2 regions of the Rossellomorea sp. y25 genome follow, and region 2 is predicted to be linked to the other one. Evidence: a T-box and tRNA genes for the amino acid it is inferred to sense, from the RefSeq annotation. Region 2 holds a T-box; the other holds one or more tRNA genes.
What was found. A T-box is a leader RNA that pairs with one kind of tRNA and senses whether it is charged. The one in region 2 lies ahead of tyrS (tyrosine--tRNA ligase), so its partner is inferred to be a tRNA-Tyr.

Region 1 (3,389 bases), 2.2 Mb from region 2:
TAGATGACCATCATATAACCACTGATCTGCCATGCAAACACGATGACAATCCCCCAGAATGCCGTCGTCTCATCACCAAGCCAAGGCATTTTAAAGAATCCGATCCCCGTCATATTCCCGAGTGATGCAAATCCTTTCACAAAGATGAACTGCCAGATGAATCCGAGTAGCAATCCACCAATTACGTTGGGAATAAAAAACACTGTCCGCAAAATGTTTCGCGTCTTCAATGCTGCATTCAGTAAAAGTGCAAACCCGAAACCTATTAAATTACTAATAATCACAGCCGCAAACATAAACTTCGTCGTGAACATAAAGGAATTAAAAAATGTCTTATCATCTGTGAAGATCTTTTTGTAGTTATCAAATCCAACCCACTCTACAACTGAGCTGACACCATTCCATGAGGTAAACGAATAATACACCCCCATCAAAAATGGAAGAATCTGAATCACTAAAAAAAATATAAGTGCCGGTCCAACAAAGGCAGCATACGTCAGCAAGCTCTTATACTTGAACTTCTTCTTCGTAACCGCCTTGATTTGCGCATCTGGGCTTACTGGTCCAGTCTGAATCTTGGTTTCCACCCGTATCACCACCCCTAATAATGTAATCGCTTTCTTACATTATAATGGGAGCGCTTTCTTAAATAGGGGGACTCAATTGACAAAGAAGGTGCAAAATTTTGACTAGATGGGTTTGGGATGGGTTGGTGATGGGTAAATGAAAAGGTTGGGTTTCTTTGGCTTGATAAGGTGAACGTAGGGTACAATGCGATTTTGAAAATAAAATGCTGGAATTGAAAATAAATGTGGTGAATTTGAAAATAAAATTGGAAAGTCGATAATAAATGTAGCAAAGTCGATAATAAAATCGAAAGGTCGATAATATATCTGCCAAACTCGATAATAAATCCGAAAAGTCGATAATATATCTGCTAAACTCGATAATAAATTATCAAGTGCCTATAAATCTAGCAGTTATATAGTTATAGAGAGTCGCTTTTTTATGTAAAATTATCATTTTCACTCTAAAATAGTCTTTTTTCAACTCCATTCCTGTACAAAATGCTACTAATACTATCTATAATATTGAAAAACTTCGAATCTCCCCCCTTATCCTACTAAAATAAAGCTGTTACTCATTGATCCACACTAAAATCTACTCATTTATTACATTCTTCCACATTTACCTCCTAAATTTCAGTCTCAGAACAATAAAAAAAGACTTCCTCTAATGAGAAAGTCTATCATATGTAAATTGGAGCGGGTGAAGGGAATCGAACCCTCATCATCAGCTTGGAAGGCTGAGGTTTTACCACTAAACTACACCCGCGAATGGTACCGGTGGCCGGGGTCGAACCGGCACTCCAGAGGAACACGATTTTGAGTCGTGCGCGTCTGCCAATTCCGCCACACCGGCATTACATTTGGAGGCGGCAACCGGATTTGAACCGGTGATCAGGGTTTTGCAGACCCATGCCTTACCACTTGGCTATGCCGCCTTAATATTGGAGCGGAAGACGGGATTCGAACCCGCGACCCCCACCTTGGCAAGGTGGTGTTCTACCACTGAACTACTTCCGCACTACTGGGCTAGCTGGATTCGAACCAACGCATGTCGCAGTCAAAGTGCGATGCCTTACCGCTTGGCTATAGCCCACTGATAGTATATGTCACGGAAATGAAAATGTGACTTTTATGGGGCGACTGATGGGAATCGAACCCACGAATGCCTGAACCACAATCAGGTGCGTTAACCACTTCGCCACAATCGCCATGATAAAATTGGCAGGGGTAGTAGGAATCGAACCCACACCAAAGGTTTTGGAGACCTTCGTTCTACCTTTAAACTATACCCCTATGAAATATAATTGGTTTCCAATGAATCTTCCTGCTATTAGCTGGGGTTCAATACTCCGCTTACGCTAGGAAAAAAATCTTGGTGGAGGGGGGCAGATTCGAACTGCCGAACCCGAAGGAGCGGATTTACAGTCCGCCGCGTTTAGCCACTTCGCTACCCCTCCAAATAGTAAATCACTCGGTTGGTGCCGGCAAGAGGACTTGAACCCCCAACCTACTGATTACAAGTCAGTTGCTCTACCAGTTGAGCTACACCGGCATCAAGTAATAAATGGTGGCTCAGGACGGAATCGAACCGCCGACACATGGATTTTCAGTCCATTGCTCTACCAACTGAGCTACTGAGCCATTATGCAAAATAAATATGGCGGTCCGGACGGGACTCGAACCCGCGACCTCCTGCGTGACAGGCAGGCATTCTAACCAACTGAACTACCGGACCAAAAATTTTCGCGCCTGCAAATTTTTTTACCATGAGTTGCGCCAGCAAAATAACTTTCATTACCTCGCAATAGCGAAAATAACTATCCATGCGTGACTCATTAAGGATTATACTATCCAAAGTCAAAAATGGTATTGCGGGGACAGGATTTGAACCTGCGACCTTCGGGTTATGAGCCCGACGAGCTACCGAACTGCTCCACCCCGCGACGATATGATTTGTTAAGTTAAACTTATAAATTAAGGATGATTATTCAACTCAGCTTATGCTTCGTGAAAAATCATGGTGGAGGATGACGGGATCGAACCGCCGACCCTCTGCTTGTAAGGCAGATGCTCTCCCAGCTGAGCTAATCCTCCATTATATTCATTGTTTTATTTCATTTTTGGAAAAAAGTGTTGGTGACCCATACGGGATTCGAACCCGTGTTACCGCCGTGAAAGGGCGGTGTCTTAACCGCTTGACCAATGGGCCTTAATAAGAAGAAGTGTTATGGCGGAGAGCAAGGGATTTGAACCCTTGAGACAGCGTTAACCGTCTACACGATTTCCAATCGTGCTCCTTCGGCCACTCGGACAGCTCTCCATATAATGGCTCCGCAGGCAAGATTCGAACTTGCGACCGATCGGTTAACAGCCGATAGCTCTACCACTGAGCTACTGCGGAACGATATGCCTGGCGACGTCCTACTCTCACAGGGGGAGATCCCCCAACTACCATCGGCGCTGAAGAGCTTAACTTCCGTGTTCGGCATGGGAACGGGTGTGACCTCTTCGCCATTGTCACCAGACAATTCCTTGTCACTTTTTTAAGGACAAGTATTATTATATCGCGTAGATATATTTTTTCAAGGCTTTTTTTATATTTTCTTATAAAATTTATTCCCTGAAAACTAGATAAAGAATTGATGTCAAGAAAGCCGAATACCGACCAATTGTGCATCTACTTCTTCAAGTAGATACCATTCCAGCTCCGGCGGCTAGAGACTCGAGGTCATTTCAGTTCAATCAGCTGAGGGTAAAAGGCACCCTCTTCTGATTGCCCAAAAATGCTTGTCGTTTCTGGTCAAGCCGCCTCCGCTTTAT
Region 2 (3,389 bases):
CATCATTGTTTTCAAGGTCTTGTTTTGAATATCCGTCTTTCTCAGCCAGTACATCCGTCATAATATCCACTGCCCTGCTTTCCAGTTCAGCTGTCAGCCATGGATATTGTTCGCTCGGTGATGGTTTAGCCTTGATGAAATCTTTCGACAGGTCATAGGCAACAGCATCATTGTACTCTTTTTTCGTAATGTAACCTTCCCGGTGCATTCTGTAGAGTACAGTGTTTTTACGGCTCATTCCGGCTTCCAGATTCTCTTTCATTTCTCCGTTATTCGTGAATGGAGTGTAAGAGAAAGGAGCTTGTGGAAGTCCTGCAATGAAAGCAGATTGAGGCAAGGTTAAATCTTTGGCGTCCACTCCGAAGATCCCTTGAGCAGCCGATTGGACACCGGCGATATTCCGACCGGAAGAATTACGACCAAGAGTCGCTACATTCAGATACGCTTCCAGTATTTCGTCTTTCTCAAAAAATCTTTCTAAACGTAAAGCAAGAAGAATTTCCTTCGCTTTTCGTTCAAAGGATACTTCATTCGTCAGAATTTGGTTTTTGATCAGCTGTTGAGTGAGTGTACTTCCACCTGATTGGGTAGAGGAATTGGTGAATTCCTGAAGTACGGCACGCATGATTGCCTTGGGTACGACACCGTTATGATCTTTGAAGTATTCATCTTCCGTTGCAATGACAGCATTCCGCAGGTCTTCGGAGACATCTTTAAGCTTTACTTCTTCGCGCTCCAAGTCCGTCCGGAGTTTTCCCAGATAGACATTATCAGCGAAGTAAAGCTGCGACGTTTCTTCATAGTTGTAAATGTCCTTCTTCATTTGGTCATAAGGACGAATCGGTTCTTCCTTCACGAGAGAAGCGAAATAACCGGCTCCGACTCCTCCTGCAAATGCAAAGCCTAATACAAATAGAACGACAAGTATCAGGGATAGGTTCCAAAATACTCCGTATGTAATTCTAGCTCGTTTTTGAAATCCAGTATTTGAAAAGAACCTGATTGCAGGATCTAGTTTTTCAAGTAATTTGTTCCATTTTTCCTTCATATAATCATTCCCCCCAGAACATTCCCATTATAGCATATTTACGAGAGAGCTGTCGTAAAAAGTCAAATAAAAGGGTTGTTGGTCGGGCAGTATTTTTAGTAGGTTTATTGACTATTTATTTAGAATGTGGTAAAAACCTTATATAGCGAATGATTGATGATCTGGCTTCTTAGCTGGATGTATGAACTTAAAAAATGAATGTGTGATCGCAATGAGAGGAATAAGTAGTCTGCCTTCCCTGTTAAAAAGAGAGTCAGTGGTTGCTGTAAACTGACACAAATGGCAGATGAATTACATCCTGGAGCTTTTGCTGTGAACCTTTAGTAGCAGCAAACGGTTAAAGCCGTTATCTTTAATGAGTGAAGGATGTAATTCCTTAAATTGGGTGGTACCGCGCGACAGCGTCCCTGCATATTTGCAGGGACTTTTTTGTTGTCTTTTTTCGGGTATTGCCGTGCGTGTTTTACAAAAAAGGAGGAAAAAACATGGATTTGATAAAAGATTTGGAATGGCGTGGAATCACGTATCAGCAAACGGACGCTGAAGGGTTGAAGGACCTGTTGAATAAAGAAAGTATCTCCATTTACTGCGGGATTGATCCAACAGCAGACAGTATGCATATCGGGCATCTCCTGCCATTTTTAACACTGCGACGCTTTCAGAATCAAGGGCATCGTCCTCTCGTGTTAGTGGGGGGAGCAACTGGCCTGATCGGTGACCCGAGTGGGAAAAATGAGGAACGTAAATTGCAGACAATTGAAGCGATTCAGGGGAATGTAGCGAGCATTAAAGTGCAGCTCCAAAGCATTTTCGATTTCGAAGGGGAAAATGGTGCAGTGATGGTGAATAACTATGACTGGATCGGAGCAATGGATGTTGTTACATTCCTTCGTGATTTCGGTAAGCACGTGGGTGTGAATTACATGTTGGCGAAAGATACAATTGCATCACGCTTAGAATCAGGTATTTCGTTCACTGAGTTTACGTATACCATTCTGCAGGCGCTGGACTTTAATCATCTATACGACAACTACAATTGTAAGCTCCAAATCGGTGGAAGTGATCAGTGGGGAAATATCACGACTGGCCTTGAATTGATCAGACGTACCCATGAAGAAGAAACGAAGGCATTTGGTTTCACGATTCCACTCGTAACGAAAGCGGACGGAAGTAAATTTGGTAAAACCGAAAGTGGGGCGATTTGGTTAGATCCGAAGAAGACATCTCCTTACGAGTTCTACCAGTTCTGGATCAATGCGGCCGATGCAGATGTAGTGAAATACCTGAAATACTTTACATTCCTTTCCCATGAAGAAATCGATGCTCTGGCACAGTCTGTTGAAACGGAACCTCATCTTCGCAAGGCGCAAAAAGCGTTAGCAGAAGAAATGACTAAGCTCATTCACGGTGAGGAAGCACTTGACCAAGCAATCCGCATTACACAAGCTTTATTCAGTGGTGATATCCAGTCTTTATCAGCTTCTGAAATTCTGGAAGGATTCAAAGATGTTCCTTCTTTTGAACAATATAAAGGAGAAGAAGTCGGATTAATCGATCTGCTCGTCAATGCAAAAATCTCGCCTTCCAAGCGTCAGGCACGTGAGGATGTTGGGAACGGTGCGATTTACATCAACGGTGAGCGTATCACGGATCTTCAGCATGTGATGGGCGAAGGTGACAAAATCGAAGGACAATTTACCATCATTCGCCGCGGAAAGAAGAAATATTTTAGAATTCAGTACGTATAATACTAGTATTGAATCTGACAGTGCGGTATCCGTTCCTCTTTTTGGAGCGGGTACCGTGCTTTTTTGTGTTCGGAAGGGGGATTTGAAAATATATTGTATTAATTGAAAATAAAAGTGCAATTTTTTGAAAATATATCTTGAAAATTGAAAATAAACAGTCCATTTTTGAAAATATATCTCAAAATTTGAAAATAACTTCATAAGAAACGCTTCTCCTAATTCCATCACATACGTAAAACAGATGTGAACTCTTCGATTTTTACTAATAAATGTTCAAACAACTAAAGAAGTTAAAAAAAAACACTGCCCATAAAATGGACAGTGTTTTTCTCACAAAGATTAACGAGAGTAGAACTCAACGATAAGAGCTTCATTGATTTCAGCTGGTAATTCAGAACGCTCAGGAACGCGAGTGAATGTACCTTCTAATTTGTCAGCATCGAAAGTTAGGAATTCAGGAACAAAGCTGTTCACTTCCATCGCTTCTTTGATGATGTCAAGGTTACGTGATTTTTCACGAACTGAGATTGTTTGACCAGGAAGAACGCGGAATGAAGGGATGTCTACGCGAGATCCGTTCACTGTAACGTGAC

Region 1: it has a tRNA-Tyr gene. The T-box ahead of tyrS (tyrosine--tRNA ligase) is inferred to sense a tRNA for this amino acid. The anticodon was not compared.

The regions. Positions count from the first base shown of each region.
Region 1 is NZ_CP145886.1:1,374,232-1,377,620, reverse strand. Features, by position in the region: gene AAEM60_RS06850 (sugar ABC transporter permease) at 1-587, opposite strand, end outside; tRNA gene AAEM60_RS06845 (tRNA-Gly) at 1,262-1,335, opposite strand; tRNA gene AAEM60_RS06840 (tRNA-Leu) at 1,339-1,422, opposite strand; tRNA gene AAEM60_RS06835 (tRNA-Cys) at 1,431-1,504, opposite strand; tRNA gene AAEM60_RS06830 (tRNA-Gly) at 1,512-1,586, opposite strand; tRNA gene AAEM60_RS06825 (tRNA-Gln) at 1,591-1,662, opposite strand; tRNA gene AAEM60_RS06820 (tRNA-His) at 1,702-1,777, opposite strand; tRNA gene AAEM60_RS06815 (tRNA-Trp) at 1,789-1,862, opposite strand; tRNA gene AAEM60_RS06810 (tRNA-Tyr) at 1,943-2,026, opposite strand; tRNA gene AAEM60_RS06805 (tRNA-Thr) at 2,046-2,121, opposite strand; tRNA gene AAEM60_RS06800 (tRNA-Phe) at 2,135-2,210, opposite strand; tRNA gene AAEM60_RS06795 (tRNA-Asp) at 2,228-2,304, opposite strand; tRNA gene AAEM60_RS06790 (tRNA-Met) at 2,439-2,512, opposite strand; tRNA gene AAEM60_RS06785 (tRNA-Val) at 2,588-2,663, opposite strand; tRNA gene AAEM60_RS06780 (tRNA-Glu) at 2,704-2,778, opposite strand; tRNA gene AAEM60_RS06775 (tRNA-Ser) at 2,798-2,889, opposite strand; tRNA gene AAEM60_RS06770 (tRNA-Asn) at 2,896-2,970, opposite strand; rRNA gene rrf (5S ribosomal RNA) at 2,978-3,094, opposite strand.
Region 2 is NZ_CP145886.1:3,577,248-3,580,636, reverse strand. Features, by position in the region: gene AAEM60_RS18055 (transglycosylase domain-containing protein) at 1-1,048, opposite strand, end outside; T-box leader at 1,251-1,460, shown strand; gene tyrS (tyrosine--tRNA ligase) at 1,534-2,796, shown strand; gene rpsD (30S ribosomal protein S4) at 3,136-3,389, opposite strand, start outside.